2 regions of the Acinetobacter seifertii genome follow, and region 2 is predicted to be linked to the other one. Evidence: predicted binding sites of a transcription regulator. Region 2 holds the regulator's gene; the other holds the start of a gene.
The links. Region 2 encodes PhoB, which activates phosphate uptake and scavenging genes when phosphate is short. Its sites were predicted from a motif close to TGTCATNAANCTGTCATAA; they were not measured.
Positions count from the first base shown of each region.

Region 1: I8T81_RS14155 (inorganic phosphate transporter) is a predicted target of PhoB. The motif match lies at 10,815-10,833, and genes of this name have one in related genera.

Region 1 is NZ_CP065820.1:3,066,379-3,081,874, forward strand. Features, by position in the region: gene I8T81_RS14115 (TonB-dependent siderophore receptor) at 1-794, opposite strand, end outside; gene nfuA (Fe-S biogenesis protein NfuA) at 961-1,599, opposite strand; gene I8T81_RS14125 (rhomboid family intramembrane serine protease) at 1,758-2,375, shown strand; gene I8T81_RS14130 (arylsulfatase) at 2,545-4,221, shown strand; gene I8T81_RS14135 (formylglycine-generating enzyme family protein) at 4,218-5,225, shown strand; gene I8T81_RS14140 (hypothetical protein) at 5,341-5,505, shown strand; gene I8T81_RS14145 (hypothetical protein) at 6,046-7,593, shown strand; gene I8T81_RS14150 (D-serine ammonia-lyase) at 7,639-8,973, opposite strand; gene I8T81_RS14155 (inorganic phosphate transporter) at 9,137-10,768, opposite strand; gene metH (methionine synthase) at 11,233-14,919, shown strand; gene I8T81_RS14165 (amino acid transport protein) at 14,987-15,190, shown strand; gene I8T81_RS14170 (hypothetical protein) at 15,200-15,496, opposite strand, start outside.
Region 2 is NZ_CP065820.1:106,354-121,849, forward strand. Features, by position in the region: gene aciT (ciprofloxacin tolerance protein AciT) at 1-253, shown strand, start outside; gene I8T81_RS00490 (hypothetical protein) at 507-986, shown strand; gene dtd (D-aminoacyl-tRNA deacylase) at 1,027-1,470, opposite strand; gene pncB (nicotinate phosphoribosyltransferase) at 1,639-2,853, shown strand; gene I8T81_RS00505 (sulfurtransferase) at 3,004-3,852, shown strand; gene asd (archaetidylserine decarboxylase) at 3,849-4,700, shown strand; gene I8T81_RS00515 (acetamidase/formamidase family protein) at 5,111-6,331, shown strand; gene I8T81_RS00520 (hypothetical protein) at 6,462-6,881, shown strand; gene I8T81_RS00525 (alpha/beta fold hydrolase) at 6,921-8,117, shown strand; gene phoR (phosphate regulon sensor histidine kinase PhoR) at 8,184-9,542, opposite strand; gene phoB (phosphate regulon transcriptional regulator PhoB) at 9,552-10,262, opposite strand; gene I8T81_RS00540 (TetR/AcrR family transcriptional regulator) at 10,518-11,189, opposite strand; gene I8T81_RS00545 (SDR family NAD(P)-dependent oxidoreductase) at 11,386-12,219, shown strand; gene I8T81_RS00550 (MATE family efflux transporter) at 12,276-13,643, opposite strand; gene I8T81_RS00555 (pyridoxal phosphate-dependent aminotransferase) at 13,749-14,903, opposite strand; gene I8T81_RS00560 (DUF445 domain-containing protein) at 14,931-15,496, opposite strand, start outside.

The sequences.
Region 1 (15,496 bases), 1.1 Mb from region 2:
GTTGCCTGCCAAGCTAAACGGCCTGAAATATCTTTATTTTTAACGCCTTCACGGCCAGCTGCTGTACTACCTATTGATTTATTAATATCGACGTCGTCAGCTTCTGTTTTATTGTAATTACCATATAAACGATAAGACAAAACGTCTTTAATCAATGGCCCACTTACGTTAAAACCAACACGATTTGATGCACCTTCTTTAGAGTCTTCAGGTTGTGAAGTATAAAACTCTACCGAACCATGGGTTTCATTCGTCACTTTTTTAGTAATAATATTGACTACACCACCCGCAGCACCAGAGCCATAACGAGCTGCTGCTGGTCCACGTAAAACTTCGATCGACTCGATTGCTTCTGCTGGTACCCAGTTTGAGTCACCGCGTGTATCACGCTCTCCTTTCCAACCATAACGAACTGAATTACGAGAATTAATCGGTTTTCCATCCACTAAAATAAGTGTATTTTCTGGTCCCATTCCACGAATATCAATTTGTCTATTATTACCACGCTGCCCTGTTGCGCTATTACCAGTTAAATTGACACCCGGCATACGACGTACATAGTCAGAAATATCATTACGAACAGGTAGCTTTTCTAAATCTTCTTTGGTAATCACCGACACACCGAGCGATTGCTTCACCTGCTCTTCAGCTGTTACAAAAATTGTTTCCAATTTCACAGGTTCAGCAGGCTTTTCTAATGTTTGTTCTTGCTCGCTTTGTGCAGCATAAGTCATAGACATCATACTTGCCAGTACTGAAACAGAAAGCACTGACTGGATAATACGCTTCGACATAAGTATTCCCAATATATTGATTTATTAAACATCTCTCATTTTCAGTTTCGCATTGTAACAAAGATAAATAAAATTACAAATGATATTGATAATAATTATCATTATTTATATTGAATAATAAAAAAACCTCATATAGAGGCTTTTTTATTTCATTTTTCAAATAATTTTATTTGAAGTAAGCACCTTCAGCTTGTGTATGGTCTGTTTGGTCAACCACACGTTGAAGCTCAGGAATGTTTTCTTTCAAAGTTGTTTCTACACCTTGTTTTAAAGTCACATCAATTGCAGAACAACCTTGGCAACCACCACCAAATTTTAATACAGCAGTTAAACCATGTTCTGGGTCGTCTTGTACTTCTACCAAACTACAGTTACCGCCATGCCCTGCAAGACCTGGGTTAATTTCTGCTTGAAGAATATAAGTAATACGTTCTTCAATTGAAGCATCTGGTCCTACACGTGGCACTTTTGAATTTGGTGCACGGAAAGTTAACTGACCACCGAAACGGTCTTTGTTGTAATCAATTACAGCGTCTAAAAGATATGGAATAGACGGTGCATCAATGTATGCAGGAAAATCAGGATAGTCCTGTTTATAGTCCGTTGGTACAACTTCTTCTGGTGCGCTATATGCCATACAGCACTCTGCACGTGGTGTACCCGGATGTTCAACAAAAATTCGAACGCCAATTCCCGGAGTATTTTGCTTCGCCAATAATTCGTGCAAATACTCTTGTGCAGATGGTGTAATCAAAAGGTTCGGAATTTCTTCTGCAACAGCAGTGTTGGTGTTCTCAGTCGACATAACAATATTCCTCAAGCTGATGCCTTTATATTAACCGAAGATGAGGTGGATTTAAAAAAAATCAACTAAATTTGTCGGATTTATACACAACAGGGTTTCAAGTTGTATTTTTAATGGCATTATTGACCCCAGTATTGATCATTTTTTAAATATTTCTTATGTTGAATTTGCCGTTTAACCATACCATTACCCTTATTATTATTACGGTCGTCGTGTCTTTACTTGCTTTTAGCAATCAAAATGTTATGAATCGTCTGATCTTCTGGCCTCCTGCAATGCAACGTGGACAATTTGATCGTTTCATCACACATGGCTTTATTCATGCAGATGGGACACATTTACTGTTCAACATGATTACCCTGTTTTTCTTTGGCAGTATTATCGAGAGTTTTTATCGCCAATATTTTTATGACATGGGCTTTGTGTTGTTCTATTTAGGCGGTTTAATTTTTGCGATTTTACCAAGCTATCTACAACATAAAAATGATGCAAACTGGGCAAGTCTTGGGGCTTCAGGAGCGGTGTCTGCTGTTCTATTTGCTTATATTCTGTTTCAGCCATGGAAGCTGATTTTTGTATTTTTTATTCCTGTACCAGCGATTATTTTTGCGGTTTTATATGTCGCTTATAGCATTTGGGCAGGCAAACGTGGCAATACTCATATTAACCATAGTGCCCATTTATGGGGTGCGGCTTACGGCGTGATTGTAACAATCTTGATTGAACCAAGAGTGATTCCGCATTTCCTAGATCAACTTACCCGTTTGCCATTTTAAACTGAATATTTTTGAAAAGCCCATTAAGGGCTTTTCTTTTTTTCTCATTTATTTATGAATATAAATGCTCAGACATTTTTCTGATTTTCTTTGATCAATTCCTTGTTTTGATTGCAAAAACCATCTGATTAAACTCGTGCACAATTCTTTTAATAATTCAGATGATACAATGAAGTACAAAGCTCTTTTATCTAGTCTTTCCATTGCTTTATTTAGCTTATCTTTAGCTGGCTGTAACGATAATAATTCACAAGAAACTGCAACAACTACATCAAAGCAACCCAATATTCTGTTCATTATGGCCGATGACTTAGGCTATTCAGATTTAGGAGCCTTTGGTGGTGAAATACATACGCCTAATATTGATAGTCTGGCGCAAGAAGGACGACTTTTAACGGACTATCATACTGCACCAACTTGCTCCCCTACTCGCTCGCAACTCATTTCTGGTACTGACCATCATCTAGCAGGTATAGGCGCTATGGCAGAGCTTACACCAGACCATTTAAAAGGGCAGCCAGGCTATGAAGGCTATTTAAATGAACGCTCTTTATCGATTGCTCAGGTGCTCAAAGACAATGGTTATCGGACGTATATTAGTGGTAAGTGGCATTTAGGGTTAACCCCTGAAACCAATGCACATGCCAAAGGTTTTGATCATTCATTTACCTTATTACAAGGTCTAGATCATCACTTTAAACAAGCTCCAAGTGCCTTTAAACGCAACTCGACTTATACCGAAGATGGTCAAATTATTCCTGTTTCAGCATTACCTGATGACTTCTTCTCGACCAACTACTTTACCGACAAATTGCTGAGCTACTTAGAATCAGGCAAAAATAGTGGCAAACCGTTCTTTGCTTATGCTGCCTATACTGCACCTCACTGGCCTATACAAGCTCCAGCAGAATACCGTGACAAATATCGTGGCGTTTATGATGTTGGCTACGATGCTATTCGTAAAGCACGTATAGCTCGCCAAAAACAGCTTGGAATTATTCCGACAAACTTTGAAGCAGCAGAACCAATTGCAACACAAAATGCACCACAGAAATATGGAAAATGGGATGAGTTAACGGCTGAACAGAAAGCACTTGAAGCACGTAAAATGGAAATCTACGCAGGTATGGTAGAAAATCTTGATGCCAACGTGGGCCGAATTATCCAATATCTAAAACAAAATAATCTTTATGAAAATACTTTAATTTTCTTTGTTTCTGACAATGGCGCAGAAGGTTTTATTCGTGGTGGATATGGTAGTGAATCTGGTTTTGATAACTCTGTAACAAACGTAGGTACGCCTACTTCATACCACTATATTGGACCACGTTGGGCCGAGGTCAGTGCGGCACCTTTCCACTTATGGAAAGATACGGCTGGCGAAGGTGCAACGACTGCACCTGCTATTGTGAAATTACCAAATCAGAAAAAAGCAGAAGCAACCAATCATAGCTTTGCATCTGTACTCGACGTTTTTCCAACCTTATTAGATTATGCCCATATTCAAGTCCCTCAGGGCCAATATAAAGGTCGAACCATTAATACACCGAGCGGTTATTCTTGGAAATCTGTACTTGAAAATAAATCACAAACCATCCGTCCAGCAAATTTCAGCTTTGCCGATGAACTCCATGGTAGTAAATATGCCAAACAAGGCGAATGGAAAATTGCGCTTCAAGGTCGCCCTGAATTAGGCACGAGTACTTGGGAGCTCTATAACATTGCCACTGATCGTGGTGAAAATCACAATGTTGCGCAGCTTTACCCAGCAAAAGTACAAGAGTTGCTCTCGGTTTATCAAAAATACACTGAGCAAAATGGCGTACAGGAATATAACGTCAAATGAAATTGAAACTGCTTTTAAGCACTGCAATCAGCCTGTTATTCATTGCAGGCTGTAGTAAGTCTGAACATAGCTATGACACGAAAAAAGTTGTACCAAAGCAAGCCACCCCATCGGCTGCTTTGGGTTCTATTGAACAATGTAAAAGCTATACAGGCCTTCCAGCAGGTTGGCTTAAAAATACAACGGCTGGAATGGTGTTCATTCCAGATGGACATTTTAATTTTGGTTCTGAAAAAGCTTATCCTGATGAACTTAATTTCGGGAAAAAACAGCGCGAAGTTAAAGGTTTCTGGATTGATCAGACTGAAGTTACGGTCGCTCAATTTGCAAGTTTCATAAAAGCAACTGGTTATATTACCGATGCTGAAAAACAAAAACAGGCAGCTGTTTTTTCACCAGACCCTCATCACCCACAGCAATGGTGGCAACTCAAATCTGGATATACCTGGAAAATGCCAAATGGCCAAAATGGCGCACTTCCCAACCCTCATGAACCTGTACGCTACGTGACAAAAAATGATGCTGAGCATTATGCAGTTTGGCTAGGACGCGATTTACCCACAGAACTTGAATGGGAGTACGCCGCTAAAGCAAACTCACAGACCGACACGCCTTTACACCAAGCACCTACTGATGAACATCAGCATCCCCAAGCAAATTACTGGCAAGGTGCATTTCCTTTTGAAAATTTGAATCAAGATAATTTTACGAGTGTTGCTCCTGTCGGCTGCTTTAAACCTAATGGCTTTAAACTATTCGATATGATTGGAAATGTTTGGGAATGGACATCCTCTCCCTACCAAGGCGCACATGATCAGCATATGGGTAATTATTCTGATTTAAGACAAAAAGAAATGAGCAGTACCCAATATGTCATTAAAGGAGGCTCATTTTTGTGTGCTGAAAATTATTGTTCACGTTATCGAAACAGTAGCCGTTACCCTCAAGATTTTGATTTAGCTGCTACACATGTTGGTTTTAGAACAATTTTACGTACACCTTAACAAGTTAAAACTATTTTGTAGTATTGATATTTCTTAACCAAAAGTAGATCGAAAAACGATCTAATAATTTTTATAGTAAATAGTAAAAGGGAGAATGATAAAAAGTGAGAACAATATGAAAGTATTACTAGTTTGTGCAGCAGCAATTTTCACACTATCACTATCTGCTTGTGCAGTTTATACCCCAGCTGGCAGTGTGGTGGTCGATCCGGATTCGCCTTATCACAATCATCCAGGTGATTTTTGTCCACCAGGACAAGCTAAAAAAGGCCGTTGCTAAAGGTTTAGATAGACTGTAACGAATTGACCTTGCCCTTTAGCAAGATGACTTACAGCTCACGTGAAGGGTTTCACCCAAAATTAGATGGGGCGAAACTAGAAAATTATGGTGCAAAAAAATCACCATATCCCCAAGATTTTTAAAAGACAATCTTACGTTGTCTTCCATCTAGTTTCACCCCAATTCTTTCTTATTCCGTTTCACTAGTCTTATCGTTTAATAAAAAAGTCTAGTTTTTTAATCATCATCGTATCTTTTTTATTGATACATTTTGAACATTTTATCTTCAGTTTAGACCTGATGAATTCGCTCTATACAAAATAATCATTTATGTAACGTAAGTCCATAAAAATGTTCTAAAAATGTGAAAAAAAATGATGTAAAAATGAGATCGAATTATCATAAAAATTCACTCAAACTACCTCTATCACATAAATAATTTAATTTTGATTTTGTCAGTTATTGCCACTCGTTTCTTTACGTTGGCATAGATAATGTATACACCTGTATATTAATGATACCGTACAAGTGAGATATTTTATGTCCAGTCAGAGTCAAGTAGAAGGTCTACAATTTCCAATACACGCTTCAACAAAAAAGCAAAGTACTTCTCGCACAGGCCAAGAGATTTTGTCAGAAGCTTTATCTATTGTAGATAATAAAACTGCTCAACAGATTTTGACTGAAAAAAACTGGCGAAAAAATTATCCAACATACTTTAAATCGCTTGTTCAGCATGGACTTTCTAATAACAACAATCCAATCACCATTGCAAAACAAGGGTTACATAAGGCACATCATCTTTTTGATTTTTTTAGAGATGGCAAACATTACCTTTTAAAAGATGCTCTTCGCATTCCTTCGTCTGCACCTTTAAATACAGTAAAGTTTAAAGGCGAAAGTGAATCGGCACCGGAATGGTATGTTCCATATAAAGGTCAGAAACTCAGTGGACAAAGTCTTCTTGACCAAATTCAAAAATGGGAAAATGCAGGAATTATTGAACCAAGCCATGCAAACGCATTACGTGAAGCTATCGCACATCCTGAATGGTTTGATTTATCAGACCGTACTATGGTGTTGTTTGGTGCAGCATCGGAAGCGGGTCCCTTACCTTGGCTGGCAAAATGGAAAGCTAATATTATTGCAATAGACTTACCAAATTCACGAGTGTGGGGCAAAATCTTAAATACGATTAAAAATGGAAATGCAACGCTTATTGCACCTACGATTGAATCAGTTGACTCATCAGCAAAAGCCTCAGAGTTAAGAGATAAATTAGGTGCCAATTTACTGACTCAACTTCCAGAAATTGCACAGTGGTTAGTTCAATTTCCACAAAAGTTAGATTTAGCTGCTATTGCGTATTTAGACGGTGAAAAACATGTCCGTGTTTCAATGGCAATGGATAGCATTATGCAATATGTGAGTGAACATAAATCAGATACCAGCTTAATGTTCATGTGTACTCCAACCGATGTTTACGCAGTACCTCAAGAAGTTGCAGAAGCAGCTCAAGAGAAATTTAAATCGCGTTCACAACTACAGAAAATGGCTGCGAAAGGAGTTTCTGCTCTTTCACTTAAACGTTTTTTCCAAGCGCCTTATCAAGATTTAATTACCAGTGAGAATGGTAAAACTTATGGTATTGCAGACTGCTTAGTAGTTGAACAAGGACCAAACTATGCTTTGGCAAAACGCATTCAACAATGGCGTGCAACACTTGCTCGTCATCAAGGCCAACGTGTAAGTATTAATATTGCTCCATCTACTACAACTCACTCGGTGACCAAAAACCCATTACTTAAAGCAGCATTTAATGGTGCTGAACTTTTTGATGTCGAAGCATTCAGCCCTGAAACGACCAATGCGATTATGGCAGCGCTATGGATTCATGACTTAAGAAGTGAGTCCTCAGTAGCAAACCCAGAAACTGTACTTGATCATCCTCTAGAATTAATGATGGAAGGTGCCAATCACGGTGGTCTATGGCGTGTGGCTTATTTAGCCCGTACAGCTCTCCCTTTTGCTGCTATTTACGGTTTTGCAGCAGAGAAACTTCCTTTTAAGAAATTCTCGAAAAAATAATGAAATTAAAAGCCCAATTTTCGAATTGGGCTTTTTTTAATCTAATTATTTGTTTTGACTATAAGTTAAATACTTTTGCATTTCATCCGGTGGCACCATACCACCACCAGTCGCCCAGACCACATGTGTTGCCTGCTTTAACTTCTCTGCAGACAATTGATGCAAAGCTAAATAATCAGGAGTAGTTTGCACATAATATGCCCCCATCATGCCAGCCGCTGCTGAGGGTTCAACTTGAATATTTTCAGTTTGATTTAAAAGTGCAATCAGCTCATATAAACGTTCATCATGAATCGTGTAGTAACCATCAATTAACTGCTCCATAGCTCGCCCTACGAATCCAGAAGCACGACCAACAGCTAACCCATCTGCAGCAGTAATGTTATCTAAACCAATATCATTTACTGAAATCTCATCATGCAGTCCTGTATGCACACCCAATAACATACAAGGTGAATGCGTGGGTTCTGCAAAGATACAATGTACATGCTCACCAAAAGCAAGTTTAAGCCCAAAACTCACGCCACCGGGGCCACCACCTACACCACAAGGTAAATAAACAAATAATGGATGTTCAGCATCGATTTTAATCTGCTTTTGCTCACACTGCTGTTTTAAACGTAACCCCGCAACGGCATAACCTAAAAATAATGTTGTTGAATTTTCATCGTCAATAAAAAAGCAATTTGGATCTTGTTCTGCAGCTTTACGTCCCTGCTCTACAGCAACCCCATAATCACTGTCATATTCAACCACGTTAACGCCCAATGAACGCAATTTATCCTTTTTCCATTGCCTTGCGTCGGCAGACATATGCACTGTCACTCTAAAGCCGAGCTTCGCACTCATAATACCAATAGATAAACCAAGATTACCTGTAGAGCCTACTGCAATTTGATATTTGGAAAAAAATGTCCGAAATGCATCTTGGTCGAGTTTACTGTAATCGTCTTCTAACTTAAGAAGCCCTGCCTCAATTGCTAGTTTTTCAGCATGAGCCAAGACTTCATAAATACCACCACGTGCTTTAATTGAACCTGAAATCGGTAAATGACTATCTTTTTTAAGCCAAAGGCTGCCTGTAAGTTCCTTTTGCTCTTTTACAGATAGGGCGTGTTGCATATTTGCAATTTCAACTAACTCGGATTCAATTTTTCCGTGTTGCGTTTGAGTTTCAGGAAAGACTTTTGCCAAGTAAGGAGCAAAACGGTCTAGCCTAGCCTCGGCGTCTTTTACATCTTGCTCGCTAAGACCAACTTTCGCGAGTGCATCTTTTAAAGGATAACGATTCGGGTTAAACCAAAATGTTTCTTGGTAATCTTGTAATGTTTGAATGAGTGGGAATTGTTGTTTTAGCTGATCAAGTTGAACCGTTTTCATCCTATATCCTTTCATCAATTTTTTGAGCTAGTCACACAGCAATAAGTATTTGCAATAATCATTCATTCTTTACTGAATTTATCTGAAAAAAGCGATCTTTTTTTTAAAGATGCCAATAAAAAAGCCACTAATCATAGTGGCTTTTTAGATTTAAACAGACAACTTAAATGAACTTTAAGAACAACCAATATAAACCACCAGACAAACAGATGGTCGCAGGTAAAGTAAATATCCAAGCTGATAAGATTGTTTTAACAGTATTAAAGTTTAGACCAGATTTATTTGCAACCATGGTACCTGCAACAGCACTGTTTAAAACATGTGTAGTTGAAACTGGCATACCTAAACCATCTGCTGCTGCAATTGTACTCATTGCAATAAGCTCAGCAGACATACCTTGACCATAAGTCATATGGTTCTTACCAATACGCTCACCTACAGTTACCACAATGCGTTTCCAACCGACCATAGTGCCAAGACCAAGCGCTAATGCAACTGCAACTTTCACCCAGTTTGGAATGTACTGTAAGAATGAATCCAAGCTACCACGATAATCTTTCACAAGCTTTTTCTGTGAATCATCCATTTTTGGTAAAGCATCTGCTTTATCCAAACGTTTAAACGTGGTTGTGCTTAAATACATGTCATTACGAATTTCACTAATCGCAGCTTCTGGAATATCTTTTAAGTCGCGATAGCTAGAAACACGAGCACCTAAGTGGTCAGTCATACTTGCCAATGCAGGTACAACTTCAGGTGTTTGTTGCTTGGTTTGAATATATTTAGTTAAAACTTCACGCGCTTTTTCATCATTCAATTCTTGCTGATTATGGTTTAACAAAACAGCAGTTTGAGAAGAAAGCTGGTGGAATGATTGAACCTGTTGTGTATCGAGGTTTTTATTGATTGAATAAGCTAATGGTACTAAACCAACCAAAATGAGCATGATGAGTCCCATACCTTTTTGGCCGTCATTTGAACCGTGTGCAAAACTTACACCTGTACAGGTAAAGATTAAAATTGCACGAATAATTGCTGGTGGTGGCTTATTACCTTCAGGTGGCTGAAATAATTCTAATTGGCGTTTAAAAATAGTTTTAACCAACAAGAATAAGATTGCTGCAAAAGCAAAACCAATTAAAGGTGAAAATAATAATGCCTTACCTACTTTAATCACCTGATCCATATCTACACCACTAGTCGTTACGCCAGTCGATGCACTCAATAGATGGTTCATAATACCCACGCCCAAGATTGAACCAATCAAGGTGTGAGAGCTAGAAGCTGGGATTCCTAAGAACCAAGTACCAAGGTTCCAAAGAATTGCAGCGATTAACAATGCAAATACCATTGCAAAGCCAGCACCGCTACCCATATTCATGATAAGTTCAACAGGAAGCAATGCAATGATGCCATAAGCAACAGCACCACTTGCGACCATTACCCCAAGGAAATTACAAAAACCAGCCCACATGACTGCAACTGGTGCCGGCAATGCATTTGTATAAATGACCGTTGCAACTGCATTGGCAGTGTCGTGGAAACCATTTACAAATTCAAAGCCCAATGCAATAAAAAGCGCAGTAGATAAAAGAATAACCGAATAAAGGCTCAAAGGTGGAACATGCGCTAAATCAGCACTAACCTGAAACCCAATATAAATAAGTGTTGCAACAATAATCGTCAGAAACACCGGCATAAAAAATTTCGGTGTTGGGACGTGTACATTCGTCGATTTTGCTTGCAGGTTTGCCGCAAGTTTTGAATCCGAAACAGGGGGTAGATTAGAATTCATGCAGACGGTAAGAGGATAATAAAATCCTCTGTATTCTTAAATTAAATTATGACAATTATATGACAAAGAGCCGCCTGATGAAGTCAATTTTTTATATTTTGACCTCATTTGATGCACCTTTCCTCGCTATTTTTTATTTTTTTATTAAAATACAATAACTTAAATCATTATTTACGAGCTCCTTTTGTGCTTATTTTTACAGCAAAAAAATAAATAAAATGACCCATATGTTTATTTTTCATACAAAGCAACTGTAATATTTCGGCATATTGGGCATGAAATATTTCAATATCATGATCATTTGATGAATATTTCATGAAAATTCTTTTGTTTTTGTCATAAAACCGGCTCTTTTTTCTAATTTTTACTCATCGACTCGTGACCTTCGTAGGTCATCATTTGTGCTGCTATTCTGTTACAATAGCGCCGCATTTTTAAATTCATATAAAAGATCGGGGTTTTCTATGTCTACGCTTGCCACCCTAAAAGCGCTTCTTGCTAAACGCATTCTGATTATTGATGGTGCCATGGGAACGATGATCCAGCGCCATAAGTTAGAAGAAGCCGACTACCGTGGTGAGCGTTTTGCCGATTGGGCACATGACTTAAAAGGCAACAACGACCTTTTAGTTTTGACACAACCTCAAATCATTCAAGGCATTCATGAAGCTTATCTTGATGCTGGTGCAGATATTATTGAAACCAATAGCTTTAACGGTACGCGTGTTTCAATGTCTGACTACCACATGGAAGATCTTGTTCCAGAGATTAACCGTGAAGCAGCACGTTTAGCCAAAGCAGCTTGTGAAAAGTATTCAACTCCAGACAAGCCGCGTTTTGTAGCAGGTGTACTTGGGCCAACTTCGCGTACTTGTTCAATTTCACCAAATGTAAATGACCCTGCTTTTCGTAACATTACCTTTGATGAACTAAAAGAAAACTATATTGAAGCGACTCATGCGCTGATTGAAGGCGGTGCAGATATCATTCTGATTGAAACCGTATTTGATACCTTAAACTGTAAAGCTGCGATTTTTGCGGTAAAAGAAGTCTTTAAACAAATTGGTCATGAATTACCAATCATGATTTCAGGGACCATTACCGATGCATCGGGTCGTACCTTAACAGGTCAAACTGCCGAAGCGTTCTGGAACTCTGTACGTCATGGTGACTTACTATCGATTGGTTTTAACTGTGCGCTTGGTGCAGATGCAATGCGTCCTCATGTAAAAACTATTTCCGATGTCGCAGATACGTTTGTTTCAGCACACCCAAATGCAGGCTTACCAAACGCTTTTGGTGAATATGATGAAACACCAGAACAAACTGCTGCATTCTTAAAAGAATTTGCAGAAAGCGGCTTAATTAATATTACTGGTGGTTGCTGTGGTACCACACCTGATCATATTCGCGCTATTGCTAATGCAGTAAAAGACATTGCACCTCGCCAAGTTCCTGAAACAGTCCCTGCTTGCCGTTTAAGTGGTTTAGAGCCATTTAATATTTATGATGACTCACTTTTCGTGAACGTGGGTGAACGTACTAACGTTACAGGTTCGAAAAAATTCTTACGTCTCATTCGTGAAGAAAACTTTGCCGAAGCTTTAGAAGTTGCACAGCAGCAAGTTGAAGCTGGCGCACAAATTATTGACATTAACATGGATGAAGGGATGCTCGATTCGCAAAATGCGATGGTACATTTCTTAAACCTTGTAGCTTCTGAACCAGATATTTCACGTGTGCCAATAATGATTGACTCATCAAAATGGGAAATCATTGAAGCTGGCTTAAAATGCGTACAAGGTAAACCCGTTGTTAACTCGATTTCATTAAAAGAAGGTTATGACGAGTTTGTCGAAAAAGCTCGCCTGTGCCGTCAATATGGTGCTGCCATTATTGTGATGGCCTTTGATGAAACAGGTCAGGCCGACACTGCTGAACGTAAACGTGAAATCTGTAAACGTTCTTATGATGTTTTGGTTAATGATGTCGGCTTCCCTGCTGAAGATATTATTTTTGACCCGAACGTGTTTGCTGTAGCAACAGGGATTGAAGAACACAACAACTATGGCGTCGATTTCATTGAGGCCACAGGTTGGATTAAACAGAACTTACCGCATGCCATGATTTCTGGTGGCGTGTCGAACGTTTCATTCTCGTTCCGCGGTAACGAGCCTGTTCGTGAAGCGATTCACTCTGTGTTCTTGTACCATGCCATTAAGCAAGGCATGACCATGGGTATTGTGAATGCTGGTCAAATGGCAATTTATGATGATATTCCAGCCGAGCTAAAAGAAGCAGTTGAAGATGTTATCTTAAACCAAAACCAAGGTGAATCAGGTCAAGCTGCGACTGAGAAACTGCTTGAAGTAGCAGAAAAATACCGTGGACAAGGCGGCGCAGCTAAAGAAGCTGAGAACCTTGAATGGCGTAATGAGTCGGTTGAAAAACGTCTTGAATATGCATTGGTTAAAGGTATTACCACTTATATTGACCAAGATACAGAAGAAGCTCGCCTCAAAGCAAAACGTCCTTTAGATGTAATCGAAGGCGCTTTGATGGATGGTATGAACGTGGTTGGTGACTTGTTCGGTTCAGGCAAAATGTTCTTACCTCAGGTTGTGAAATCTGCACGTGTTATGAAGCAAGCTGTGGCTTGGCTCAACCCGTACATTGAAGCTGAAAAAACAGGCAGCCAATCTAAAGGTAAAGTCCTCATGGCAACTGTTAAGGGCGACGTACACGATATTGGTAAGAATATTGTTGGCGTAGTACTTGGCTGTAATGGTTACGACATTGTTGACCTTGGCGTGATGGTACCTTGCGAGAAAATCTTGCAAACTGCAATTGATGAAAAATGTGACATCATTGGTTTGTCTGGTCTGATTACTCCATCTTTGGATGAGATGGTATTTGTTGCGAAAGAAATGCAGCGTAAGGGTTTTAACATTCCTTTATTGATTGGTGGCGCGACTACTTCTAAAGCACACACAGCAGTAAAAATTGACCCTCAGTATCAAAACGATGCAGTGATTTATGTTGCCGATGCTTCACGTGCTGTAGGTGTTGCAACCACTCTCCTTTCAAAAGAAATGCGTGGAAACTTTATTGCAGAGCATCGTGCTGAATATGCCAAGATTCGCGAGCGCTTAGCCAACAAACAGCCAAAAGCTGCAAAATTGACTTATAAAGAGTCGGTTGAGAATGGTTTTAAAATTGACGAAAGCTATGTACCACCAAAACCAAATCTTTTAGGAACACAAGTCCTCACCAACTACCCTCTTGCAACCCTTGTAGAGTATTTTGACTGGACACCATTCTTCATTTCTTGGAGCTTGGCAGGTAAATTCCCGAAAATTTTAGAAGATGAAGTGGTGGGTGAAGCGGCAACTGACCTTTACAACCAAGCTCAAGCAATGTTGAAAGATATTATCGACAACAACCGTTTTGATGCTCGTGCTGTATTTGGTATGTTCCCAGCACAGCGCACTGACGCAGACACCGTCAGCGTATTTGATGAAGCTGGTCAAAATGTTACACATACTTTTGAGCACTTGCGTCAGCAATCTGACAAAGTGACAGGTAAACCAAACTTGTCTTTAGCAGATTACATTCGTACTGACCGTGAGCAGCAGGACTACTTAGGCGGATTCACTGTATCGATTTTTGGTGCAGAAGAATTGGCAAATGAATACAAAGCAAAAGGTGATGACTACTCTGCAATTTTAGTGCAGTCATTAGCCGACCGTTTTGCTGAAGCTTTTGCTGAACACTTACATGAACGTATTCGTAAAGAGTTCTGGGGTTATAAAGCTGATGAACAGCTTAGTAATGAAGAACTGATTAAAGAGAAATACGTCGGTATTCGCCCTGCACCGGGCTACCCTGCTTGCCCTGAGCACTCTGAAAAGGCAGTGTTATTTGATTGGTTAGGTTCTACCGAAAAAATCGGTACTAAACTGACTGAACACTTTGCAATGATGCCGCCATCTTCGGTAAGTGGTTTCTATTATTCACATCCACAAAGCGAATACTTTAACGTGGGCAAAATCTCTCAAGACCAACTTGAAGATTATGCAAAACGTAAAGGTTGGACACTAGATGAAGCGAAGCGTTGGTTAGCGCCGAATTTAGATGATTCGATTGTTTAAGCTTATGTAATTTTTGAGAAGAGCTACATGTGTAGCTCTTTTTTATTCAAACATTTAGAAATTCTTTATGAACACAACTCAACTTTTTCTCGGCGTAATCTTTAGCTCCATTGGGCTAGGCTATTTTCTTTATGGAAAAAAGCAAGAAATGACTGTGCCTTTTACTGTGGGTTTAGTTTTAATGATTTTCCCTTATTTTATTGAGAGTAATATCTTGCTTAGTAGCATTGGTACTCTACTATCTGTTATTCCCTATTTTTTACGTTTTTAGTGTCATTTCTTAAACGATTTGAACTTCCTCAACTCTTAAGTGATGCATCATTTCTCGAATAAATACAAAGTAGGTAAAAATATAAAGCTGATCTGGAGCCACTTGGCTTGTGTAGTAGCTCAAACGCTCAATAAAATCATTGAATCCATGCTCAAGCTCAATACGACTGATTTTCTTTTTTGCACTAAAAAATAACTCACTGAGTTGTATCATAGCTGCATCAGACGTAACAGCTACACCACTTATCTTTAAATTTCTGAGAGGTTTTGACTCGATGATTTCTTCAATAAAATAAATCATCTTTTC
Region 2 (15,496 bases):
TCGTTGGCTTGGTTTTATGCTTGCAGGGATGTTTTTTTGGGGGCTATTGGAAGTGGTCCGTTTTGGAGTTCAAGTCACTTTTGAAATGCCAGTCACATATAGTTATTTAACTGCACTAAGTCTAGCGATGGTAATGGTCACATTTGTTTTATTACGTGAGGATAAACAGGCACAAAAGGCTTTGGCAAATCGCCAATATATAGAACATACGCCAGTATATGAAGATGACCAACAGCAATGTTCTAGCCGATAATTAAAGTCTTATCTAACGCTAAAAAGGTATGCACAGCATGCCTTTTTTATTTACGAAAACATGATTTTTATTATACAAAGCATTTATTAAAAAATAGCCAGTTATGCTACGATAGCGTGGTCTGTTGACGTTTCATATATAGATTGCGTTGCCAATTAGAATATCATCAGTCGATGCACAAAACAGTCAAAGGGAAGCCCTTGTCGAGTTTTGCCCCAAGATTTTCATAAAAATACAATAGGCGTGAATGTTCATGAAACTTTCTTCTATACCTGTAGTTAAGTTACCACTTGTTGATGTTAGTACAGACCCGTTAGATTTATTGGTAGCAGGTTTGGCACTTCGTATGAAACAGTTGGCACGTACAAGTCCTAAGTTTATTGAACTAGTTCATGACCGTGCATTCCGTATTCAAATTGGTACTGACTTAGGTGTTGCTCGCCAAATTATTATTAACCATGGTCACATCGACACAGTCGCGGGTTCACCTGAAAAAGCTGACTTTATTTTGCAATTTGCAGATAGTGAACAAGGTGTAAAAACATTATTAAAAGGCGATCCAACTGCATTTATGACAGGTATGCAAAATGGTAGCATTAAAATGGAAGGCGATTTCAGCTTGCTTGTTTGGTTTAACCAAGCAGCTAAACTCATTCCACCAAAATTACCAAAACCAGTAAAAGAGAAAGTACGTCAGGCACGTGCTTTTATTAAAGAAAAAACTGGTCGTTAAGATCTAATAAAAAAACTCCCAATCGGGAGTTTTTTTATATTTATACTTCAACTTCTAGATTGAAAGTGACTGGCCCATCATTTATGAGATGTACTTTCATGTCGGCTGCAAAAATGCCTGTTTGAACTTTTTCAAATTGTGAACGGGTATATTCAACCAACTGTTCATAGAGTGCTTTTGCATCGCTCGGTGGCATAGCTGGACCAAAGTCGGGACGTAAACCTTTTTGGGTTTGGGCCATCAGGGTGAATTGGGAAACAAGCAGAATCCCACCATTTGCCTGAGAGACGTTCCAGCCCATTTTGCCTTGTTCATCATCAAAAATACGATATTTCAAAATTTTATCGATAAGCTTTTGACCCATGGCGAAGGTATCATCTCGGCCTATTCCTAAAAAAACCAATAAGCCATGCTGGATTTCGCCGGTCGTTTCACCGTCTACGACCACTTTAGCTTCAAGAACTCGTTGTATTAAAGCGCGCATTGTTAGAGAGGGTTTCTGCAATTGTTTGAATTGATGCAGTTTAGCAGAAATTAATTTAAATGATTTTTAAAAGGAAATTTCATGGAGTTGCAACAATGGTATAAAAGCCCATAATTCATCTATAAAAATATGCTTTAATGCAAAGAAGCAAGCGAATAATCATTGACTATGTCTCCAATTATCCATTCTTTACTTGATACAGACTTGTACAAATTTACGATGCTACAAGTGGTTTTGCACAAATTTCCGCAAACTCATAGCGTCTATCATTTTCGTTGCAGAAACTTAGAAGATACGGTTTATCCATTAGTGGATATTTTGGATGACTTAAATGAGCAACTCGACCATTTATGTAATCTCAAATATAAAGAAGATGAATTGCAATACTTAAGAAAATTGCGTTTTATTAAAAGTGATTTTGTCGATTATTTAGAATTATTCCAACTCAAACGTCGTTTTATTGAAGCCAGTATAGATGCTGAAGGCCGTCTAGATATTCGTATTGAGGGGCCGATGGTTCAGGCCATGATGTTCGAGATTTTTGTGCTGGCGATTGTAAACGAGTTATATTTTAGCCGCATTCGAACAGATGAAGTTTGGGCCGAGGGCGAACGCCGTTTAAAAGCAAAACTCGAATTAATTCAGCAATACGAAAAATCTCAACAGCCGAATGATCCTCCATTTTTAGTTTCCGACTTTGGTACACGCCGTCGCTATAGCTTTGAATGGCAAAAACATGTGGTGGCTGCATTTCATAAAACTGTCCCACATGTGTTCCGCGGTACAAGTAATGTCTTGCTTGCTAAAGAATTAAATATCACGCCAATTGGAACTATGGCGCACGAATTCCTACAAGCGTTTCAGGCCCTTGATGTGCGCTTACGTGACTTTCAAAAAGCTGCTTTAGAAACATGGGTACAAGAGTACCGTGGAGACTTAGGAATTGCTTTGACTGATGTTGTTGGAATGGATGCTTTCCTAAGAGATTTTGACTTGTATTTTGCTAAACTGTTTGATGGCTTACGTCATGACAGTGGTGACCCATATGAGTGGGGCGATAAAGCCTACGCGCATTATCGTAAGTTAAAAATTGATACTAAAACCAAAATGCTCACCTTTAGTGATGGACTCAATTTGCCAAAGGCATGGGAGCTTCACCAATACTTTAAAGATCGTTTTCAGGTAAGTTTCGGTATTGGAACCAATTTGACCAACGATATGGGGCAAACAGCGCTCAATATTGTGTTGAAACTGGTTGAGTGTAATGGTCAGTCGGTTGCCAAAATTTCGGATAGCCCAGGAAAGACCATGACCGACAACGATACGTTCTTGGCCTATTTGCGTCAGGTTTTCCAAATTGAAGAGCTTGATGAAGCTGTTTAATGACAATGTCGTTTGACGACTTGGCAAAGACTCGTTGCTTAAGAATGTTTATATCTGATTTTTTGCTAAACGGTAGCAGAAAATCAGAGTTTGATAGATATAAGCTTATGCTAAGATGAAATTAAGCTGGTATAAAAAGTAACCATGACGATGACCCCTCCTGATTTTAAACTTGATTTACTCATAGAAGCCGAAGAGCTAGTGCCTTATTTAGGCAATGAATATATCCGTATCGTGGATTTGAGCCGTGCATCTGTTTATGAGCAACTTCATATTCCACATGCAATTCATTTACAGCCTAAATGGTTGGTGGCTCAACATGAAGAAGCCACTGGCATCTTGCCTGATGAATCTGGCTTACAAGCGTTGATTGAAAAATTGAATATTTCACCAAATCATCACGTTGTGGTCTATGACGATGAAGGCGGGGCATGGGCTGGGCGTTTAATCTGGAATTTACATTGCTTAGGATTTACGCGTACCAGTTTAATTAATGGTGGTATTCATGCATGGTTAGGAGCAGGCTTACCCACAACGGCAGAAGTCGAAAAAGTTTCTCCTGTTGCCGATTTAATTCAAATTGATTTATCGCATGCTGCTCAGTACCGAGTGAACTATGAGGAACTAAGAAAGCAAGTCGAGCAAGAAAGTATTCAGTTATGGGACTGTAGAACAATTGATGAATATAGTGGTATCCGCTTAGCAGCGCGACGCGGTGGTCACATTCCAAATGCCCTTCATTTTGAGTGGAGTACTGCACTTAATCGTCAAAATCATCTAAAATTGCATCCGCTTGAACGCACGCGGCAGCGCCTTGAACAACTTGGGTTCGATTTACAGCAACCTGTAGTCGTGTACTGCCAGTCACATCACCGTTCCGGTCTGGCCTACATTTTGGCTAGACTTTTGGGTTGGGAAGCAAAAGCCTATGATGGTGCGTGGAGTGAATGGGGCAATCGCCTCGATAGTCCTATTATTACTGGAGAATCACCGTCGTGAGTTTCACATCTCGATTAAAAAAAGAATTATTTATTAAGGCACAAAATCTTGTTCCTCAACATCAATTGAGCCGTGTAGTGGGTAAAGTTGCTGCGAGTGAAAATCCAGTTATAAAAACTGCTGTTATTCAAGCATTTAAAACTAAGTATGGGATTGATTTATCGATTGCTGAACAAGGCAATGCACTGAAATATAAATCTTTTAATGACTTTTTTACCCGCGCTTTAAAAGATGGCGTACGTTTGATCGACGAAAATGCAGATAGCATTGTTTCACCAGCAGATGGCGCTATTTCACAAATTGGTAAAATTACTGCTGGCGAAGTTTTTCAGGCAAAAGGCCAAAGCTTCTCTGTAGAGAAACTCATTGGCGACCCACAACTTGCTCAACCTTTCCAAGAAGGTGAGTTTGCAACAGTTTACCTCTCGCCACGCGACTATCACCGTGTTCATATGCCATTTGCAGGTACATTAACTGAAACGTTGTATGTACCGGGTGAGCTATTTTCAGTAAATCAGGTGACCGCTGAAAATGTACCGGGATTATTTGCCCGTAATGAACGCATGGTGTGTTTGTTTGATACTGAACTTGGACGTATGGCTGTTGTTTTAGTCGGCGCTATGATTGTTGCTGGTATTGAAACTGTAGCAACAGGCAAGGTAAAGCCTTCAGGTCGTATCGAATTACAACATCATCAGTTAAAGCTAGAAAAAGGTGCTGAGCTTGGCCGTTTTTATTTAGGTTCTACTGCGGTTATCTTACTTGAAAAAGATAAGGTCGAGTGGGAAAAGCGTTTTAAAGCTGAGTCTGTTGTTGTGATGGGCGAACGCATGGGTCATACAGTTTAATAAGCTATATAACTTATATAAAATATGAACCCTGAATAAAGTTATTCAGGGTTTTTAAATTTAAGTGATGTAAAAATATAATATATTATTATGTTCTTGTTTATATTATTTTAAAATAATATTATTAAGTGGTCTAAATTAGGACATTATATGCACTAGACATATTTATATATGATTGAAATGATCAATAATATTTAACGTTAGTAAATAGAAGTGAAAATAGATATTTGATTTAGACTTAAGTCGTACTTTTAATTTTATTTGAAGATAAGTGTTTAAATCTAAAAAATTATTTATTTTTTTATAAACATTAAATTCCTTTTACATATTATAAAAAATTAGCTTTGGCATAATGTTTGCTAACTATTCAGGACTTTACTCTAACTTTCATATATTTAGGTTCTGAAATCATGTTAAATGTTAAACAGCTGACAGCTTCGGTTTTATCTGTACTTTGCATTTCACTCACTCATGCAGATGATTTTAAAGTTTTAAATCAAATTTCAAAACAGCCTACTCAAATTCAAACTGGAGAATATAAAGGTAATTATTATGTTCCTTCTACTTTAAATACGATTACATGGGGATATTTACCAAATCGAGATGCTAAACCTGTGCTTACTGTTCCGTCGGGTAGTGTTGTGACGTTTGATACGGTTTCTCATGAAGGTTTGCTTGAAGACCAAGGGCGTAATGCTGAAAAGTTCTTTAAATCGAAAGGTGTAAAATCTAATGAAATATTGGAAGAAGCAAAAACAATTACGCAGTCAAATTTAAAGCATGATTTTCATAAAGATGGGCCACATATTGTGACAGGTCCTGTTGCAATTGAAGGCGCACACCCCGGCGATATTTTAAAAGTTGAAGTACTTAAAGTTGAGCCGCGTGTACCTTACGGTGTTATTTCAAATAGACATGGTAAAGGTGCTTTAGTGGGTGAGTTTCCTAAGAAAGCAAAGCAAGAAAATGCATCGGCTGAACATCCTGAACGTTATGGAAATGTATCGATTTTCACTCCAATTGAAAAAAATGCTAAAGGTGAGTACGAAGGTGTATTAAAAACAGAATCGGGTAAATCAATACGTTTCCCGCTGTATCCTTTTATGGGAATTATGGGGGTAGCAGCCAATACGTCTGAACCTGTTCACTCTGTACCACCTGCAATGTATGGCGGAAATATTGATATTAATGAACTAGGTGCAGGTTCAACAGCCTATTATCCTGTTCAAGTCAAAGGCGCATTATTCTATACGGGTGATAGCCATTTCGCACAAGGGGATGGTGAAGTCGCATTAACTGCACTCGAAGCTTCAGCACGTGCAACACTAAAATTTACCTTGCTTAAAGCTGGTAAAGACAAAATACCGGGCAAAGAGCTAAAACAACCTTTAGCTGAAAATGCTGAGTTTTGGATTACGCCGGGACTTGACGAAGATCTAGATGAGGCGATGAGGAAATCTACACGTGAAGCCATCCGTTTCTTAAACCAAGAATATGGTATTGATGAAGCGACGGCATATGCGTATTTAAGTGCTGCAACAGATTTTGAAGTTTCACAAGTTGTAGATAAAACTAAAGGTATTCACGCAAAAATCAGAAAAGCTGATTTTAAAGAGTTTGAGAGCAAATAATTATATGATCTGTGCTTGGTATTTAATATTTTAAATATCAAGCTAAATCTCATTTTAACTTTTAATAAGTTTTATATATTTTATAGTTGAGTATAATAAGTCTCACATATATTTATTACTATAAAATCTAATGAACTTACTTCCGAACGTCTCACTATATCTTGCTGCGATATTAACATTCTGTGCTGCATTACTTCATTTTATTTGTGTGTTCTGGGGAGCAAATGGTTTTCGGTTTTTAGGGGCTGGAAAAAGTATTGTCCAGATGGTTGAAAGAGGTGATTGGTATCCGAATTTTATGGCAATTTCGGTTGGTTTTATTCTTTGTATTTTTTCTTTTTATGCTTTTTGTGCAGCAAGTGGCTTTATCAGTTTGCCGTTTGAAAAAATTATTATTTCTCTCGTTGCGATTATATTTATTTTGCGTGGTTTGGCATTTCCGTGGTTAAAGGCTAGATTTAGTGGGAATAGTGATCTATTTTGGTATATAAGTTCTTTCATTTGCCTCTTGTTGGGTTCGTTATATGCAATAGGGGCATATTTTTTATAAGTTCAACTTGAATTGATTAGAAAGTAGAGGAGTAATCCCTTGATTAAAAAAAGTAATTCGTTTTTTAAAATTTTATTTAGTAGTGCTTGTTTAGTGTCTGGCTCTGCTATGGCTGCGTCAATTACAGATTTGAACAAGCAAATTGTGAACGATAAACCAGGTTCAATACTGTCTATAGCACAGCAAGATGTAACGAATTTATTTCCTCACGCCGATCAGCGTTTGTTAATAAATTATCGTAGTCGAGGTGTGAACGGTGAACCTATCGTTACCTCAGCATTTATTTTACTACCGAAAGGAACACCACCTAAAAATGGCTGGCCTATACTTGCTTGGGCACATGGTACGACAGGAGTTGCTGACACCTGCGCACCTTCGGGTGACTATGTAGGTGGCCCAGTTCATTCATATCAAGAAGTTGCTTCTAAAGCTTTAGATAGTTGGCTTGCACGAGGCTACGCAGTTGTTGCACCTGATTATCAGGGTTTAGGTACACCGGGTGGACATCCTTATATGAATGCAAAAAGCCAACTGCATACGGTGGTCGATGCCGTACGAGCATTACATGTGCTGAAGCCAAAAGATTTCAATAAACAGTGGTTAGTCATGGGACATAGCCAAGGTGGGGCTGCGGCAATTGCAGTATCTGCTTATGGCCAAAAAGATGCGCCTGAACTGGATTTAAAAGGAGCGCTTGCGCTTGCGCCAGGCGGTTATCAATATGAAGGTATTGCAGAATATGTGAAAACTAATCCGAACCCAGAACCTAGTGTGGCTGCTTTTTTCCCGATTGTATTATTAGGCGCACAAGCAGCTGAACCAAGCATTGTTCCTGAAAACTTAGTCAGTCCTGAAATGAACGCTGTGCTGACTCAAGGACGTAGCCGCTGTTTATCTGAACTTCAATCTGATTTGAAGAAATCTCCTTCGAGCATATTTAAAGCTGATGCAGACTTAAAACCTCTTTTGGCTTATCTAAAACAGCAGTCCATTGAAAATATGGTGCCGACTGTACCGTTAATGATCGTGCAGGGTTCTAAAGACCATTTAGTTGACCCGAGAGGAACATATGCTTATTACCAACAGTTATGTAAATTAAAAAAACCAACGATTTATCAAACGATTGATGGTGGAGATCATCGAGATGCACTGCGTCAAAGTAATACTTTCGCTACCAACTTCTTAAACGTTATAGAGAAAAATCAGATCAAGTCGTATTGCTCGACTTCTAAATAGACAGAGTGTGATTTTCACAAAAAAGCCGACTTTCATGAGTCGGCTTTTTATATGTGAGGGGTAATTTTAGGTCATGTTATATAGTCTTTCTTTTGGAAAAACTGCGGTAAATGTTGACCCTTCATTTTCTTTAGATTGCACGTCTAAATAAGCGCCGTGTTGCATCAGCACGTGTTTTACAATCGCCAAACCTAAACCCGTTCCACCTGTTTGACGACTACGGTCGCTGTCTACACGGTAAAAGCGCTCAGTCAGCCGCGGCAAATGTTTTGGGTTAATTCCGATGCCCGTGTCTTGTACGCTAAAGTAAGCATGTTCACCATCGTCGTGCCAACCAATGGTAATCGTTCCACCTTTTGGTGTGTACTTAATGGCATTGGTAATTAAGTTACTAAACGCACTGGCAATTTCCATGTCGGAACCAATGAGGTCACAGTGACTATCAATATGTAAATTGAGCGTGTGTCCATAATCGGCATTGTAAGCCTGAGCATCATCAAAGAGTTGATTCATTAAACTCGGCATTTCAATAATCTGATTTTTTGCAATTTTTTTGTTGTTTTCTAAATTCGATAACAGCAATAAATCATTCACTAACGCATTCATACGTTTGGTTTGTGATTGCATTTGATCAAATGCACGTTTCCAGCGTGGGCTAATATCTTCTTGGTCGGTAAATGTTTCGATATAGCCGCTCAGTACAGTTAATGGAGTACGTAGTTCATGCGAAATATTGTCGACGAAGTCTTTACGCATTTGCTCAAGGTTATGCATACGAGTCACGTCATAAGCGACAAGTAAGCGGCTTTCACCACCAAACCGTGTGAGTTTGACTTGCACATAACGATCATCATCAAAGTTGGAATGTAGCTTAATGCCGTCAGGTGCCTGATCAATGTTGTTAAAATATTCAATAAAAGTAGGCTGGCGCAAAATCGTTAATAAGTTGCGACCACGGTCGAGTGGGCTAATACCCAATAAACGCTCTGCGGCAGGGTTCCACCATTCAATTTGATGTTGATCATCAATGAGTACAACGGCTTCAGCTAGCGCAACTAAAGAGGATTGAGCGCGGTCAATCAGCCCAACCATTTCGGCCTGAACAATTCGTTCCTGACGCTGAGCACGATACACATTAAACAATAATGCCCCCCAAATTCCACTTAAGTTGGGAGGAACATCGTAAGGATTATTGGCAATCCAATCATTGACCAAATATAAAGAACGTAACTGGAGTGCAAAAAACACCACGAAGGCGATAAAAATACAGCTCCAGAAATACCCAACCCCTAAACCGACTAAACCCGCAATAATCAGGAAAAATAATAAAAGCCGTAAATCTTGTTTAGCAAACGTCCATAAACTACTGTAACGAGAAAGTTTTTGTTCACGTACCTGTTCAGGGACGGGGTAGGGTTCATACATAAATTTTGGTTAACCTGCGGCTAAATCTGCACGTGTTGAGAAACGATAACCTGTACCACGTACTGTCTGAACAAATCGGTCAACACCAAAAGGTTCTAGGACTTTACGTAAACGACGAATATGTACATCGATGGTACGATCTTCGATGTATACATTACCGCCCCATACCTGATCGAGCAACTGTGCACGTGTATATGCACGCTCTGGATGGGTCATAAAAAATGCAAGCAAGCGATATTCAGTTGGTCCCATATCTAAAATGCTGTTGCCAAAGCTTACACGCTGGCTTACAGGATCAAGAATTAAACCATTGGCATCAATTGTTTTTTCACCGCTTAATGCATTTGCACGACGTAGAACTGCTTTAATACGAGAAACCAGTTCACGTGTTGAAAATGGCTTAGTCATATAGTCGTCTGCACCAGCATCTAGACCTTGTACTTTGTGGTCTTCTTCTCCGCGAGCGGTGAGCATAATGACTGGAATTTCTGCTAAGTTTTCATCGCGTTTTAAGCGGCGGCATAAGTCGACACCACTCACCCCTCCAGGTAACATCCAATCGAGCAAGATAAGCGCCGGACGTTGGTCGACGATAATTTGATGAGCCTGTTTAGCATCTTCAGCCTGTAAACATTGAAAGCCTGCCATGTCCAAAGAAGTATGGATCATTTCACGAATAGGAAGCTCATCATCGACAATTAAAATGTAGTCATCTTTCACAGCGTAATACCTTGTAGATTTTAACGGTGAACCGTTTTGTAGTTATGACAGGCTTATTACAAAGATTAATTATGACAATTTCATTGCAGAAAAGTCTATAAAATCGAATTTAGCAATAATTTGTGACAAAAATACGGCAAGCACATGACCGAATGATGACAGGAAAACATAAATTTTCTTAAAATCATTCAAGGTGTTACCAGTTTGCTTTCCTATAGGTTTCTTAGGTCAAAGTCGTGTCAAAAAACTTTAATATTATTTTGAAACTTGTGCCAATAAAGATAAGAAAACAATACGGCAAGCTGTCAAAACTTGCTCCAGAGACTGCTCAAAGCCTCCCATCACCCAGCGAATCGCAATTTGTGTCACGTATCCGTTTAAGCCAGTTGCGATTAAAGATAGCTCATTTTCCTTATGCTGTATTTGCGGCATGGTCAGCATAACGAACGCTTGGATCATACGGTCAAACTGAGCAAGGGTTTCCTGAATGGTGGCCTGATTATGTAATTCCTGAACCAGAACTGCGTCAACATAGACAATACGGGCTAAACGAGGATCTTCTTTTAAGGTGGTCAGCAGTGCTCTTAAGCCTGCATCGACCATTTTTTCTGGATCGGGTGCCGCCTTAATCACAGCTTGCATTAAGTTTTGCTGTAACTCTTCAATCATTTTTAAAAAGATGGTCTGGAATAAGTCCTCACTCTTTTTAAAAGATTCATAAAAATAGCGTTCGGTGAGTTTTGCTTCTTGGCAGACATCCTTTACCGTCACTGAAAAAAAGCCAAGGGTTCCATAAGTCGCAATACCCGCTTCAATGAGTTTTTCACGGCGTGCTTCTTTACGCTCAGAAAGAGATAACCCTTTGAACTGACGTTCTTTACTCACAGTTTTTGTTTTCTTTTTACTGGTTGAGTCGTTTGTCGCCATAAATAAATGGTTTCCTGATTTATCGGTTTTTCGGCAAATATGAGGCCTATGATAAAGCGGTCAGCAGAATTGTGCCAATCTATCTGAAATTACAGTGTACTATATTGACAATGATTATTGTCAAAATTATATTAAAAGAGTCTAAAATGCACATGCAATGAACCGGTTGTGCAAATCGAAAAACAAAGGATGGACAATGAAAAATTTTAAAAACAAAGTCGCTGCAATCACGGGCGCAGGTTCTGGCATTGGGCAACAATTAGCAATTCTCTTGGCGAAACAAGGCTGCCATCTTTCGTTAAGTGACATTAATGAAAAGGGTTTAGAGAAAACTGTTGAGCTATTAAAACCCTACAGTAATATTACTGTAACAACCAAAAAGTTAGACGTTTCTGACCGCGAAGCAGTAAAGCAGTGGGCACAGGAAACCGTGCAAGATCATGGCTCTGTTAATCTCATTTTTAACAATGCTGGGGTTGCTTTAGGTTCAACTGTAGAAGGCGCAACCTACGAAGATTTAGAGTGGATTGTTGGAATTAACTTTTGGGGCGTGGTTTACGGGACCAAAGAATTTTTACCATTTATTAAGCAAACTCAAGATGGTCACATTATCAATATTTCCAGCTTATTCGGTTTAACAGCTCAGCCAACTCAGTCTGGTTATAACGCGACTAAATTTGCTGTGCGTGGTTTTACCGAATCGTTACGTCAAGAGTTAGATATTGAAAAAAGTGGCGTGAGTTCTTTGTGCGTACATCCGGGCGGTATTCGTACCAACATTGCGAAAGCTGCAAAAATGAGCGATAGCTTGAACACTTTGGGTATGGATCCGACAAAATCGATTCAAAATTTTGACAAGTTATTGCGTACCCCACCAGAAGAAGCGGCTCGTCAAATTTTGGATGCAGTTTTGAAAAATAAGCGTCGTTTACTCATTGGTAGTGATGCAAAAATTCTGGATGCATTCCAACGTTTATTCCCGACAGGGTACCAACGTGCTTCAACCATTGTGACCAAATTAATGAAATAACTTTTAATGTAAAAAAGCCATCATTTGATGGCTTTTTTTATAAGGCTTAATGCATTCTAAATAAGAACTTTGATCTTCTTTTTCTTCCAAATAAACTGATAATACAAGCCTTGAACAATACAGAGGCTGACAAATGCCAAGGCATAAGCAAACCAAATCCCTTTAAGTCCCCACATTGAGCTAAACCAGTAAGCACATGGAATTTCAATAAATAAAATAGCCGATATGTTTAATAGCATTGGGGCTGTTACGGTACCACTAGCACGCATGATGGATGCAAAAATGGCACCTGCACCAAAGAACAAAATTGCCCAAAGTACAATAAATAAAAGTTGCTGCCCTAACACCACCACAGTTGGGTCGGTAATGAATAAAGCCATTAAATATTTTGAAAATAGATAGCCCAGTGCGATTAGGGTACCTGTAAATAAAAAGTTCATACCTAGAGCCGTGCGGGTAACACGTGCAAGTAGGTCTGATTTACCTGCACCAATGGCTTGTGCTGCAAAAATTGAAGCTGCAATTGAGATTGATAAAGCAGGAAACTGAATATAGTTGAGTACTTGGTTCACAGCACCATATGCAGCTGTCGCATGAGCGCCAAAACGGTTGACTAAACCTACAATCACGAGTCCTGCCATAGAGGTGGTAATCATTTGAATACCAGTTGGCACACCTAGGCGCAAAATGATTTTGCTTAAGTCTGGGTTATGACGAATATGCTGCAAAAGTTGGCGGTTCGGTCGAAGCGGATGCTTTTTCTTGTTTAGGTAAATTGCCAGAAAAATTAGAATCGCAATATAACTAATAATAGACGCTATAGCCGGTGCAATAATACCGAGAGCAGGAAAACCAAAATAACCCTTAAGCAATATAGGGGTAATAATTACGCCAATTACACTAGTTAAAGCAAGTGCCAGTAAAGGTGTCGTACTGTCACCTACACCGCGTAAAATAGAGGTATAGATAATATAGACAAAGAGAAGTGGACTACCTGCCAACATCCACTGCACATAAGGCAACGAGAGATGCATGACCTTTGGGTCGGTGCCTAAAATCTCTAAAATATCATGGGCAAAAAACACACCAATAATTGCGGTAATGATACCGCCAATAATGGTCATAAACAGAGTAGACCCTACGACACTTTGAACTTTTTCTATATCCTGCGCACCCCATGCTTGCCCGACTAAAATAGTCGTACCCGTTGAAATTCCGATAATAAAAGCCAGCAGTAAAAACAAAATGGGGAAATATACAGAAACTGCGGCAATTGCATCGACCCCCATCATTTGGCCAACAAAAATGGTGTTAATGGTGCCGGACAAGTTCTGCAAAATATTGGTTGCAATGAGTGGCAATAAGAAAACAAAAAATGTTTTCCATAGATTTTGCTGATGAATTAAAGACTGTCTTGGTGGCATGTATTCTCCATCGCCCATCTCTTTGATGAGCGGGGCAGATATTCAACTTAGCATATTTAGAGGAAATTTCTTGTAGTGTTTTGCTATGCTAAGTTTCTAAATTTATTAACATTCATTCAAGATTTCTCCTGCTTTTTGCAATGTTTCATCATTTTTAGCAAAGCAGAAACGAATGAGGCGTAAAGACTCAGGCGCTTGTTGGTAAAACACCGAAACTGGAATGGCCACAATTTTATGTTGCTCGGCAAGAAACTGGCACATTTCAACATCGTTTAAATCGGGTCTAATCTGGCTGTAGTCAAGGTTTTGGAAATAAGTGCCTTGAGACGGTTTAAGTAAAAAACGGCTATTGTGAATTGCCTGATTAAATCGATCCCGCTTAGTTTGATAAAACTGTGAAAGTTCCCGAATATGTTCTGGATGTTGCTGCATATATTGCGCTAGGGCAATCTGACAAGGTGTCGTGCCACAGAAATTCGCATATTGGTAAATCTGACGGAATAAACGCATTAATTCAGGTGAAGCCACACAGTAACCTGTTTTCCAACCTGTCACATGAAAGGTTTTCCCAAAAGAACCAATCACAAAACTACGTTCTCTAAGCTCTGGAAAATGCAAGGCACTAAAGTGTTGCTGACCGTCAAAAACTAAGTGTTCATACACTTCATCAGATAAAACCACGATATTTTTATCTCGAATCAGTTCAATAAGCTCTAACCAGTCTTGTTCTTCCCAGATGGTGCCAGTTGGATTGTGGGGCGTGTTCACCACAATCATACGGGTTTTGTCATTGACCAGATCTTTAACTTGCTGCCAGTCAACCTTAAAGTCAGGTGCTTGCAGAGCAATATGAACAGCTTTACCACCTGCTAGTTGAACAGAAGGGCCGTAGCTGTCATAACTCGGGTCAAAAATAATCACTTCATCACCTGTGTTGATGCAGGCTTGTATGGCACAGAAAATAGCGATGGTCGCGCCAGGTGTAATCGTGATTTGTGTGACAGGTTCAAGTTGAAGTTGGTCGCGCTGTTGAAACTGTAAAGCAAGCTGTTCACGCAGAGCGAGAATGCCATCACCTGGTGGGTACTGATTATGTCCAGCCAAAGTTGCCTGTGAGAGGGCTTCGAGCAAAGCAGGAGGTGCAGGAAAGTCAGGGAAACCTTGTGAAAGGTTAAGTGCACCCAAACGCTGTGCCATTGCCGTCATGGTACTAAAAATAGTGACCCCTTGTGCGGGCAATTTTGACTGAAGCTGTAGCATGTTGTTCTCTTAAAGAAATGATTAGGGTTATAAAATCGATTCAATTGCTGCGCGGATTACACCTAGAGTTAAACCGATAAATGCGCCAACTACAACGCCGTTTACGCGAATCATGTGTAAGTCGCCACCGACTTCATTTTCAATTTTTCCAATCATTTCACGTGAGTCCCATTCATGAATGCGTTCACTCACATAGCGTATGATTTTATGGCTATATTGATCGGTAAAAGTCAGTGCAAGCCCTGTCATTTCTTTGTTGAGAACTTCACGTACTTTGGTATTTTGAACAAGGTTTTCACCGAGTTGCTGGATTGCTGCACGTAGGTTCATTGCAATGCCAGAGTCTTCTTTCATTAAATCTTCTTTAATGGCATCACATAAAATTGTGACAGCACCGCTAATGAAGTTTAGGACTTGAGGACTATCTAACAGTGCATCTTTACCGCTATTTAGACGTTGGCTCGCAACACTATCTGGTTTTGCCAGCTCAAGCATGAGAGAGTGAGCAACAGTTTCAATTTCTTGCCGCCATGGGTGTTCAGGGTCAGCTAGCATTGATTCTACTTTTTCAATCAGTGAGTCGATCGTGCGCT